Regions from separate parts of the Ruegeria sp. P8 genome, predicted to be linked through region 2. Evidence: riboswitches for the same ligand, from Rfam matches in the RefSeq annotation. Region 2 holds a riboswitch; each other region holds the start of a gene.
What was found. Region 2 has a riboswitch for cobalamin ahead of ACR0BZ_RS17460 (hypothetical protein). Riboswitches for the same ligand answer to the same signal wherever they lie in the genome.
Positions count from the first base shown of each region.

Region 1: linked by a shared signal. The riboswitch ahead of ACR0BZ_RS18150 (DUF4198 domain-containing protein) and the one ahead of ACR0BZ_RS17460 (hypothetical protein) in region 2 are both predicted to bind cobalamin.
Region 3: linked by a shared signal. The riboswitch ahead of ACR0BZ_RS01060 (ABC transporter substrate-binding protein) and the one ahead of ACR0BZ_RS17460 (hypothetical protein) in region 2 are both predicted to bind cobalamin.

Region 1 is NZ_JBQERC010000023.1:14,536-18,602, reverse strand. Features, by position in the region: gene ACR0BZ_RS18160 (substrate-binding domain-containing protein) at 1-194, opposite strand, end outside; gene ACR0BZ_RS18155 (ROK family transcriptional regulator) at 369-1,574, shown strand; cobalamin riboswitch at 1,695-1,893, shown strand; gene ACR0BZ_RS18150 (DUF4198 domain-containing protein) at 2,026-2,811, shown strand; gene cbiM (cobalt transporter CbiM) at 2,818-3,429, shown strand; gene ACR0BZ_RS18140 (cobalt ABC transporter permease) at 3,426-3,989, shown strand; gene cbiQ (cobalt ECF transporter T component CbiQ) at 3,989-4,067, shown strand, end outside.
Region 2 is NZ_JBQERC010000020.1:8,492-12,558, forward strand. Features, by position in the region: gene ACR0BZ_RS17450 (DNA polymerase III subunit gamma/tau) at 1-889, opposite strand, end outside; gene ACR0BZ_RS17455 (protein-tyrosine phosphatase family protein) at 1,062-1,574, shown strand; gene ACR0BZ_RS17460 (hypothetical protein) at 1,566-1,973, opposite strand; cobalamin riboswitch at 2,064-2,282, opposite strand; gene ACR0BZ_RS17465 (alpha/beta hydrolase family protein) at 2,415-3,272, shown strand; gene rsgA (ribosome small subunit-dependent GTPase A) at 3,308-4,067, opposite strand, start outside.
Region 3 is NZ_JBQERC010000001.1:211,846-215,912, forward strand. Features, by position in the region: gene ACR0BZ_RS01055 (FecCD family ABC transporter permease) at 1-658, opposite strand, end outside; gene ACR0BZ_RS01060 (ABC transporter substrate-binding protein) at 709-1,713, opposite strand; cobalamin riboswitch at 1,867-2,059, opposite strand; tRNA gene ACR0BZ_RS01065 (tRNA-Gln) at 2,221-2,295, opposite strand; gene ACR0BZ_RS01070 (NADPH:quinone reductase) at 2,386-3,375, opposite strand; gene ACR0BZ_RS01075 (SH3 domain-containing protein) at 3,487-3,948, opposite strand.

The DNA of each region.
Region 1 (4,067 bases), on a different contig from region 2:
ACTTTGCCGGCAAAGGCCTTCAGCGTCATGCCAAGCTCTTCGGCTTTAGCTGTGGCACCCTCTCTCATTTTAACAAAGAAAGGGTTGGTATCCGTCTTGGTGATCAGGCAAACGGTTTCACCTTCGGCCATTGCACTGCTTGCCATGGCCGTAACCGCCAGCGCCGTGGCGCCTGCAAGTTTCGCAAGTTTCATCGGTAGTCCTCCCAGTTTTCCCAATGCCCGTCCGGGCATACGTCTGATCGGGCGAAATCCGGCCCGATCGAACATGAAAACCATCACAAGATTCGAATTTTGAGTCAATAAATAAATCACTCTTATTTATTATTGACAGAAAGGAAGGGTTTCAACATTGTCGTCACGAAGGGGATGGCCGTGTCTGCAAACAACTCTTTGGACAATACCGCTGGCGTACGCGAGCCAGACATGCGCGGCACCAATCAAAGCGGAATGCGGGCCCGAAATGAACGGCTTGTCCTGTCACTGGTCCGGCGCCATCAGGCCCTTGCAAAATCTGAAATCGCGCGCATGACCGGGCTGTCGGCACAGACGGTTTCGGTCATCATGCGCCAGTTGGAAACCGATGGGCTGCTTCTGCGGGGTGAACCGATCCGGGGAAAAGTCGGGCAGCCCTCGGTTCCCATGCGCCTGAATCCGGATGGCGCGTATTTCTTCGGGCTCAAAGTCGGGCGGCGAAGTACCGAGCTGGTGCTGACGGATTTCCTTGGCAATGTCAGGCAACGCGAACGGCGGACTTATGATTTTCCGACGCCCGAGGCGACACTGAGCTTTTCCAAGGAAAGCCTCGACAAAGTGATGACGTCGCTGTCGCCCGAAGCGCGCAGCCGGATCGCGGGTCTTGGGATTGCGATGCCGTTCTACCTTTGGGACTGGGCACAGACATTGCAGGTTCCGCAGGAGAAAATGGATCCGTGGCGTGACGCGGACTTAAAAGGCGCGCTGGCCGCAAGCTATGACTTGCCGGTGTTCTTGCAGAACGACGCAACGGCCGCCTGCGGTGCCGAGCTGGTCTTTGGCCCGGCGGAAGGCCCACGAGATTTCCTGTATTTTTATGTGGGCTTCTTCATTGGGGGCGGGGTGGTTCTGAACGGCTCGATCTTTTCGGGGCGGGGAAACGCCGGTGCGCTTGGGCCATTGCCCGTGCCGGACGGCGCAGGCGGAGTGAAACCGTTGATAGATGTCGCCAGTCTTTATGTGCTGGAGCGCGTGACAGGTGAGAATGCCGCGACACCCGGTTCAATCTGGGAAACGACACAGCATTGGGACGTACCGGAATCCCACCTTGAGAACTGGCTGAAACAAGCGGCGCACGGGATCGCCCATGCCACAGTCTCGTCTTGCAGCCTGATCGACTTCGAATGTGTCAAGATTGATGGCTGGATGCCTGCTGATATCAAGGCGCGGCTGGTGGAACTGGTTGAGGTCGAACTATCCGACCTGAACCTGACCGGGCTTGAACGGCCTTTGGTGCTGGCGGGGACGGCAGGCCCGGATGCCCGCTCATTGGGGGCGGCCAGTTTGCCATTGTCGGAAAGATACCTGCTCGAAGGGTAGGTTCATTCCCGAAAACCCCGACCTTTATCCAAAGCGGATCCGCCGGAAAAAGGGCATTGCCCGCTAAACTTTTTGATAGCCAGCGCAAATGATCGTTGACGGATGCCGAAGAAGTCTGGCAAGCCGCTCGGCATGTTCGGTTCCGGGGCGTGCTCTGGAATCAAAAGGGAATGCGGTGCGGGCTTTGGCCCAATTCCGCAACTGCACCCGCAACTGTAAGCGGCGAGCAGGGCTGAAGTGCCACTGGAGTTAATCCGGGAAGGCCAGCCCAACGCTTTGACCCGCAAGTCAGGATACCTGCCGGACATGTGCCTTTGACAAGGGCACTCCTAATCGGCGACGGGATGTGCGTCGGAGCAGGATGCTTGAAAAAGCAGCTTAGCTTGGACATCCCCGCAGTCAAAACGCATCTCGTACCGGGATTGGTACGATGGGACAAGGACGACTATTGATGACCAAGCTGCTTTCCGCAGCCGCTGTGGCGATAGCGCTTCCAGCGATGGCAAATGCTCATTTCCTGCTGGAATACACCGCTGAAACCATGATCGACGCACCGGGGAATGTTCCGGTCAAGCTGATCTTTTGGCATCCGTTCTCGAACGGGCATGTCATGGATCTGGACAAGCCGCAGGAATTCTACGTGATCCACAACGGTCAGAAAACCGATCTGCTGGATACCCTGGAACCCGTACGTTTCACCGGTGGCGAAAACGAAGGCGCGGCATTCAAGGGTTATGTTCCCGTCAAACGGTCGGGCGACTATGTGCTGGTGACAGTTCCCCAGCCCTATTATGAGGAATCCGAGGATATCTATATCCAGCAGATCGCCAAGGCATTCCTGAACCGCAACGAACTGCCGACCGACTGGATGAACCCGGTGGGCCTGCCGGTTGAGATCATCCCGCTCAACAAACCAACCAACATCATCGCGGGTTCGACGTTTACAGGTCGGGTTATGGCCGAAGGCCAACCGGTTGTGGGTGCCGAGATCGAGATCGAGTACATGGCCGCAGAACCAGACATGGAAAGCGCGGCCGCCTCGGCCCCGACCGTCTCGCCGATGCCGGGTGGTGCATTGGTCGCAACTTCGGATGATAACGGGTATTTCACGTTTGGCGTTCCAAAAGCCGGATATTGGGGATTTGCGGCGCTCGGTGCCGGTCCTGTGACCGAACACAACGGCAAAGAACTCAGCCAGGACGCGGTCATCTGGATCCGCGCCTGGGATTTGGAGTAACCGTAGATGCACATCGTTGACGGAGCCTTGTCCAACCCGGTCGTGATCGGCGGAGCCGTCGCTGCAGCGGGTGGGATTGCCATGGGCCTCAGGTCGCTGAATCTTGATCGCATTCCAACAGCGGGGGTGCTGTCTGCCAGCTTTTTCGTGGCATCGCTGATCCATGTGCCGATTGGCCCTTCGTCAGTGCATCTGATCCTCAACGGAATGGCCGGGCTTTTGTTGGGCTGGGCCGCATTCCCGGCCCTGTTCGTCGGGCTTTTGCTGCAAGCCGTCTTCTTTGGCTTTGGCGGGTTGACGGTATTGGGGATCAACACCCTGAACATCGCGTTGCCCGCGGTTTTGGCCGGGCTGATCTTTGGCCGCCTGATCGCCCATGGCTCACCTCTGCAAGGTGCGATATGGGGCGGGGTCGGCGGTGCCTTTGCCATCGCCGCCACAACCGGCATGGTTGCGTTTTCACTGGCCTTGTCCGGGGATGCATTCCTGCCAGCGGCCAAGCTTGTTTTCTTTGCGCATATTCCTGTCATGGCGATCGAGGCGATCCTGACCGGGTTCGCGGTTTTGCTGGCGCGCAAGGTCAAGCCCGAGCTGTTTGTCAAAGGAGCGGTCGCGTGAGGTACCTGGCGATCATTCTGGCGCTGTGCTGCGCACCCGTACCTGCCTTGGCGCATAAGGTCATCGCCGGAGTGTTTGAATCCGGTGACGCCATCGAAGGCGAAATCGGCTTTTCCAACGGTGACATGGCAAGCGGGGCCGAGGTCATCGTCAACGGCCCGGACGGAGCCGAGCTGGGCCGTATCGTAACAGATGCAGACGGGTTCTTTATCTACACGCCAAACGCGCCGGTGGCCCATACTTTCTTTGCAAACCTTGGTGCCGGGCATGTGGCCGAGGTCACCATGCCCGCTGCGGATGTCGCCCGGATCATGGGCGTTGAAGCGGAACCCGACACCGCGCCGACAAACGCACCTGCCCAGACAGCGGCGGTGCTCAGCGATGAACAACAACAGGTCATTGCCAGGGCCGTGCGGGATGAGCTGCGCCCGCTGCGTCGGGAAATAGCGGCTTACCGCGAACAAAATGACCTGCAAACTGTTCTGGGTGGGATCGGATATATCGTCGGTCTGTTTGGTCTGGGCTTTTACTTTGCGGCACGCCGCAAGCTGGCGGCCTGATGGCGCACGTTCTGGGGCAACAGGAAAACACGCTGGCCAAAGCGGGCGCGCAGCGGCGCGGCGCGATCAACCCGCTTG
Region 2 (4,067 bases):
CCAGATCGCGCAGCACGGCCAGAGGGTCCGCGCCTTCCGCATATTGCCCGCTCAGTTCAGTAAGCGCCCCTGCCGCGTCACCGCGCAGGATCATGTCCATCAGGTCCAGAACGCGACCACGATCCGCCAGACCCAGCATCGCACGGACCTGATCGGCGGTCGTCTCGCCAGCCCCGTGTGAAATTGCCTGATCCAGCAGTGAGGTCGCGTCGCGGGCCGACCCTTCTGCAGCGCGGGTGATCAGCGCCAGTGCGTCGTCGGCGATCTGCGCGCCCTCGGCCCCGGCGATCTTGCGCAGCAGACCGATCATGTCTTCGGGCTCGATCCGGCGCAGGTCAAAGCGCTGACACCGCGACAGAACCGTGACCGGCACTTTGCGAATCTCGGTGGTCGCGAAGATGAATTTCACATGTGCGGGCGGTTCCTCGAGCGTCTTGAGCAGCGCGTTGAATGCGCTGGTCGAGAGCATGTGAACCTCGTCGATGATGTAGATCTTGTAGCGTGCACTGGCGGCGCGATAGCGGACACTGTCGATGATCTCGCGGATATCGTTGACGCCGGTACGGCTGGCCGCATCCATTTCCATCACATCGACATGGCGACCTTCCATGATTGCGACGCAATGCTCGCACTGACCGCAAGGCTCGGTTGTCGGCCCTCCGGTTCCATCCGGCCCGATGCAGTTCATGCCTTTGGCGATGATCCGCGCCGTGGTGGTTTTTCCCGTTCCGCGAATGCCGGTCATGATAAAGGCCTGCGCAATCCGGTCGGCCTCGAAGGCGTTTTTTAGGGTGCGCACCATAGCATCTTGACCCACCAGGTCGGCAAAGGTTTCCGGGCGGTATTTGCGGGCGAGAACCTGATAGGCGGGGCTGGGCGTGTCTGTCATGTCTTCTCGCTCGGATTCGGTGCTTCGGCACAGCGTAGTGGCGGCGGCAGTCCGCGTCCACTGTGGGGCGCGATGATTTTTTGTTTCAGGAACGGGCTGGTTTCCAACTAAACTGGACCAGCGGATTTAATGACTCATTTCTTAAAGAGTACCTTGGGGGAGGACGCACTTCATGTCGCAGTTGGTCATCTTTGCTCTGCAGGTCGGAGGCGGGACGCTTGCCCTTACTTCAATGCCCGGTCGTGGCGGGGATTACGCCACCGATCTGGATACGATTGCGGCGTGGAAACCGGGCCTTGTGATTTCAATGACGACGGATGTCGAAATGCTTCAGGATGGCGCGCAGCACTTTGGCAGCGACATCCAAAGCCGGGCCAGCCGGTGGGTTCACCTGCCGATCGAAGATTTTGGAGCGCCAACGCAAGCGGTTCAGAAGGCCTGGCCAGAGGTCAGCGCCACGGCCCGACATGCACTGTCGGGTGGTGGCCGGGTCCTAGTGCACTGCCGTGGGGGGTGCGGCAGGTCCGGGATGATTGTTCTGCGACTGATGGTTGAATGCGGTGAACGCGCCAGTGACGCACTGAACCGCCTGCGGGCCGTACGCCCGTGCGTTGTCGAAACCGATGCGCAGCTGGCCTGGGCGTCCCGGATCACGCCGGCACAGGTGGAAGTGGGATCAAGCTGAAAGCTGCTGGGGTGCGTAACCGGATTTCGGGGGTCGGATCGTTGAAACCTCGATCATGGCGCAAGGCGGGTTCGCGACAATGCCCGCGGGCAGCGTTCTGAATTTAGGTCCGAAGATCAAATCGGCATAGGCATCCAGGCCCCGAATTGCTGTATCAGGGTGCGCCCCGCAGAAAACGCGAACGCTGTCGGATCGCGCTCGGATCGTTGCCATGCACCCTTCTGCGCAATGTGACAGCGCGCTGTTGCCTTCAAATTCGAAATCCTCGCTGGTGGCCGAAACCGCCTGCGCCATGGCTTCGGAAATCGAGCGGGCCAGTCGCGCCAAAGCCGGGCAGGTTTTGCCCGTCCGCTGGCACACAGTTGCGCTGTATTCGTGTGATTTTGTCTTCCAGATCATCCTGCGCCCTCCGCGCGTGGTGGGCTGGATATTGGGGCAGGTGGGACAGCATCTGGCTGTCAGGACCTGCCCGGACACCCCGCCCGAGTTTCGGTTTCAGTTCCGATGGCAGGTCTCCTGACTTGCGGGTCATTGCTCTGCCGACCTTCCCAGCCCATGGGCCAGTGGTATTTCGGCATTGCTTACCGCTTACAGTTGCGGGGGCAGTCGCGGACTTGGTTGATATCTGTGTGACCAGACAAACCGCACCGTGTTCCCTTTTCATCCCGACCTCTTGTGGGGGCCGGAAACCATCACACAACCGCTAGCGCCTGATCGCGTTCCGAGTCAAGCCGATCTTTAGGCCGGACGTTTGGTCATGCTGGATGCGGTTTACGTTCCGGCTTAGTTTCGTCGGCATCGAAGGCAGGCAAACCATTGTTTCAGCGAAAGCCGGGGATCATGTTGGATACGGAACAGACGGTGTTGATCGAAGATTTCCGCTTTCCGTCAGGGTCCGTGCCCTTGTCGGCGCGGCTGTACCGGCCAGTGGGTGAGCCGGAAACCGTTGTCGTATTTAACAGTGCCACGGGTGTGCCGCGTGACTATTATCAACACTTTGCGCGATGGCTGGCTACCGAGCGGGGGATAGCTTGCCTGACCTATGACTATCGGGACTACGGGCTTTCTTTGGTCGGCCGCCTGAAAGACGCAACTGCAACAATGGCGGATTGGGCGTTGATCGACATGCCAGCGGCACGGGCCGAAATGCGCAGGCGGTTTCCAAAGGCGCAGCAGTGGACCATCGGCCATTCGGTCGGTGCGATGCTGGGGCCGGTGCAGCCGGATATCGACCAGATCGACCGAATGATCGGTGTGTGTTCGGGGCTGGTGACTTTGAAAGATCACCCATGGCCCTATCGGGGGTTGGCAGGGCTGTTCTGGTATGGCCATGCACCGCTGATGGTGCGGGCGCTTGGGTATCTGCCCGGCAAAGCGATCGGGTTTGGTTCGGACCTGCCCGCCTCGGTCTACTGGCAATGGCGCAAATGGTGTACAGCACCTCTTAGCTACATTCCCGAGATCGGGCAGAATTTGCCTGATGCGCATTGGGGCAGTTCTGGAACACCTGTGGATCTGTTCACGTTCGAAGATGACCAGATGGCTCCGCCCGAGGCAGTTTGGCGCCTTGCCGATCTGTACGGCCCCGAGGCCAGACGCCACCTTCTGAAGCCTGCTGAATTCGGACTGCCGGAAATAGGCCATATCGGAGCATTTGCCCGTCGCAATGCAGCGGTCTGGCCGCGCCTGATCGCCTGATCAGACGCGACGCAGGTTTTCCTAACACCTTGCAGTTATGGCCGTTTGCGAAGTTTCTTGTCCTGCATGACACCGCGCACCATCTTGCCGAACGCCTTGTCCCGCGCCCGCGATTGGGCAACGGTTTCCGAGTTTCGCTGATCTTCACGCCGCAGCTTGCGCCAACGGTCCAGCCGCGCCGGATCAAGAACGCCTTCGTCGATTGCGTTCTGCACGGTACAGCCGGGCTCGGTCTCGTGCTGACAATCCGAAAAGCGACAGCTTTGGCCAAGCTCCGTGATGTCCGAGAACACGTTGTCGATCCCGTCCTGAGCGTCCAGCAAACGCAGTGCGCGCATTCCCGGCGTGTCGATCAGCCAGCCACCGTTACCCATCCCGTGCAACGCGCGCACCGTTGTCGTGTGTCTGCCCCGTGCGTCGTCTTCGCGAATTCCAGACGTGGCGAGGTTTTGATCCGTCATGGCGTTGCTGAGCGTCGTTTTGCCTACGCCCGACGACCCGACCAGCGCGCCGGTCTGGCCTTTGGGGCACCATGCCAGAACCTTTTCGACATCTGCCGGGTCCAGCGCATTGATCGCCAGCACCGACAGAAAAGGGTCCAGAGATTGCACTTGTCCCGAGAAACTGCCGGGGTCATCCGACTGGTCAGCTTTCGTCAGGACGACGACCGGATAACATCCGGCCTGATGCGCCAGCGCCAGATAACGTTCCAGCCGAGGCAGGTTGAAATCGGCGTTGCACGAGCTGACGATGAACAACACATCGACATTAGCGGCAATCAGTTGTGTTGTGGCA
Region 3 (4,067 bases), on a different contig from region 2:
AGCCGAAAATAAAGGCGTCCAGTGCTCTGGCGTGAAAGCGGCAAATGAGCCAACCGACAAGGGCCACCGGAATGGCCAGATACACATCCGGCCAGCGCACGCCGCTGAGGTTTCCCATCAGCCAGAACATGATCCCGCGCGCCTGATCGGCATTGGCGGATTTGGCGATGATGAAGGCCGTCAGCGCATTGAACAACTGAGACCCGGCAATTCCCGCCAGGACGATCTGTGCCGTCGCAGCCCGTCCGCCCCCTGCGCCAGCGGCTCGGGCCAGCAACGCGACAAAACCAAAAGCCAAAAGCGCGCCATTGAACGCGCCAAAAGACAGCGACAAGGCCCCCCCACCCAAACCAGCGATGGTTACAGCCACGGCACCCGTCGAGGCCCCGGCAGAAATGCCCAAAATGTAAGGGTCGGCCAACGGGTTGCGCAGCAAAGCCTGCAACACGACCCCTGCGACAGCCAGACCGGCACCGCAGGACGCAGCGACCAGAGCGCGAGGAATCCGGTAGCTCCAGATAATACCCTGATCAATTGGGTCTACAGGAAAGTCCGCTCCGGCCAGCTTGTTGGCCAGAACGGAGAGAACCAAATCGGGCGACAGAGAGGTTTCCCCGATCATCGCGCCCGCAAGAACCGCCGCAATCAACAATGGCACGGTAAGGCACGCAGCCTTGAAACCCTGCCGTAAAATTGCGGCGACCTTGTTCACAGGTTGTTTCCGATGGTATCCAGCTTCTCGGCCAGATCCTCCAGCGCCGGGATTGCGCGGATGGTGGCGTCCATGGCCTGCGCATCCATAATGACGATCCGGTCATTCTTGACCGCATCCATCTGGCTGGTCACCGGATCAGTGCGCAGGAACTCCAGCTTTTTCAGGTAGTCGTCCGCAGCAAAGCGACGGCGGTCCATCTTGGCGATAACAATCACCGTCGGATTGGCCTTGGCAATGGTTTCCCAGCCCACTGTTGGCCATTCTTCATCCGTCTCGACGACGTTGCGGATACCCAATTTACTCATCATGTATCCCGGTGCGCCTTTCTGTCCGGCCACAAACGGGTCGCTTTCCATTTCGGGAGAGGAAAACCAGAATACGGCTGACACATCGTCCAGCTTCACGGTTTGCGCCTTGGCGACGGCTGCGGCTTCGCGGGCCTTGTACTCGGCAACCAGCTCCGTGCCGCGTTCGGGCACATCAAAGGCTGCCGCCAGTTCTTCGATACCCTGATACAGCGTATCGGTTGAGAACGCTTGCAGGCGGGTGCCATCGCCGCCGACCGTATTGTCTTTGCCGACGCAATCTGCAGGCATTACGTACGTTGGAATGCCCAGTTCATGAAATTGCTCACGCGTGGCGACGATGCCCTCGGGTCCGACGTGCCATTCGTATTGCGCTGCGACCAGTCCCGGCCGCTTGGCAACCACGCTTTCAAAGCTGGGGTCATTATCTGCCAGACGCTCGACCTTGGCATTCACCTCGGCATATTCAGGCAGCACCTCGTTGAACCAGACCGAAGTTCCAAGAACCTGCTCGCCCAGACCCAGCGCATAAAGCACCTCGGTCGCGGCCTGGCCGACCGTGACTGACGACGTCACAGGCGCGTCAAACGTGACCGAGTGACCGCAGTTTTCGATGGTTAGGGGAAAGTTTCCTTCGGCGGCAGCGCTGGTAGCCAGCAAGGAAAGGCCAATCAGGCCAGTGCGTAGAAACATGACAATCGATCTCCATGTGTCAATGACCAGAGAACGGGTGAATGGGCATTTACCGAAGCAACAGACGCTTTTCTGCCTGCTGTAAGCGCAGAGTGGAATACAGCCCGCCCAGCGCGTTTCTTCGGCAACCTCCCCGGACAACCCCGCCCGGTGTGTTTCGGTTTCATACCGGCAGGTCTCCTGACTGACGGGTCTTTGTCTGTCCTGTCTTCCCAGACCCAAATGGCCCAGTGACGGAAATGGACAGCGCTCGCCGCCTACAGTTGCGGGGGCAGTTCCGGTTGGCACCAAAAGGCACCTCGGATTCCCTCTTAGCCACATCGGGACCGGTAAAACGCGGGTACCTTAACAGTTACCCTGCGGCAAGAAAAAACTCCGGGGTCTTTCCTATTTTCTCGCAAGAGCATGCACCTGCGCGTCTCAACATGGCGCTGATATCAGAAAAGCCGCTGAGAACGCGCCAAAATCCGGACCCAGATTCATAGTGTGTGATATTAGGGAAAATCATGGCTGGGGTGGTAGGATTCGAACCTACGATACACGGTACCAAAAACCGCTGCCTTACCACTTGGCTACACCCCAACGGTGAGCGGCTATCTACGATTGTTGATGGAAGGGTTCAAGAGCGTTTTGCAAAAAAAGCGAGCGCCGTAAAATTTTTTTGAAGGCCCCTCATTTGGTATCGATCAACACCGCTCCGGTACGGTTGCCTTCCTGTACCATCACATGGGCCGCAGCGCATTCTTCCAACGTAAAGACCTTGTGAGCAGGGCAGATCAATGCGCCATCAGTCAGTGCCTTGTGTAATGTCTTTATTGCGACGGCGCGCAAGTCCGCAGGCAGCAGGTAGATCAGGACCGCCTCGAGTGTCACGGCCTTGAACATCATAGGTCCAAAGGGAAAGACGGGCGTCATATTCCGGGCAGATCCATATGCGTTGATACGGCCGTTCTCGGCGATGACGGCAATGTTGGTGGCAAGGTTCCGTCCAAATTCGACATCGACGATTCGACCAATTGCACGTCCATCATTTGCGTCGAGGATCTGATCCGAAAGGTGTTCACCGGTGTAGTCGAGAACGACATCTGCACCAACTGCCTTGACCCGGTCAAAACTGCGGGCGCTGGCCGTTGCGATCACTTTGGCTCCGGCCCATTTGGCAAGTTGCACAGCCAGGTAACCGACAGTTCCCGCCCCGCCATGGATCAAAACGGTTTGCCCGCGCGGCGTGCCGCCCGAAAACACCGCATGGCATGCGGTTAGGCCGGGAATTCCAAGAATTGCCCCGGTTTCAAGTGACACCGTCTCGGGCAGTTCCACAGCCTGGGATTCGGGCAGGGTGATGTGGCTGGCAGCTGTACCGAATGCGCGCTGCCATTGCCCGTTCCAGATCCACACGCGCTGGCCAATCCGCGTCGCAGGTACACCATCGCCCACTGCTGTGATGACTCCAGCCCCGTCACTGTGCGGAACGATCAGTGGAAACGGAGGTTCTGTGACACCCGGTCGGGCCCCCGCGCGGGCCTTGATGTCCGAGGGGTTTACGCCGGAAAAGGACAGCTCGACCGTGACTTCACCCGGTCCAGGCGAATTCGGGGGAATACTCTGTATACGCAAGACATCGGCAGCGTCTCCGAAGGCTGAATAGGTGACTGCGCGCATAGGGTCCTCCGTTTAGGTCGAGTCAAGCGGCGATTGCGCTGGTAACTCAAACACCTTGTGGCGCTTTTTCAGGGCGATGCGCAACAGCGGATACCGGAAATTGTCTTTCGCCTATTCCCGAATTTCGGAAGAATCGACGCCCCAAAGGTTCGATTTCAGTGTCCAGCCACGGTATCCGCCGGCGGTGATCCTGCACCAGTCCAGCGAACAGGCTCCAAGGCGCGCCACCACTCCGGTCTCGAAATGGGCATTCACGGGCGAGGTCGGGTCGGGGCGGGCATAAACAGGCAGCATCTCGGATTCGATCAGCACCGTTCGGACGCCAGACAACAAGGCATAGTGAACCCAGCCACCCGCGCCGTCGCGGTCTTGGACCTTGCGCCAGTTGCCGTATTCGGCAGTGACCTGCAGCGGCATGCCACGCCTTTTGAATACCCAATCGATTCGGTGGGTTAGGGATGGTCCGCGCCGCACGTTCCCTTCGGCTGCCTTCATCGACACATATCGGGGCAGGGGCAGGTTGGTGACCGATCCGCGTTTGACTTCGGCATGTGCGGCGTAGGCACCGAACATGACCAGAAATGCGGAAACTACCGCCAAAGATCGGCGTTTTACCGGTCGAATACCACTCACTGACTGCCCGCTCTTATGCCTGTTGATCCGGTTTTGAAAAAAGGTCGACTCAATGCCAT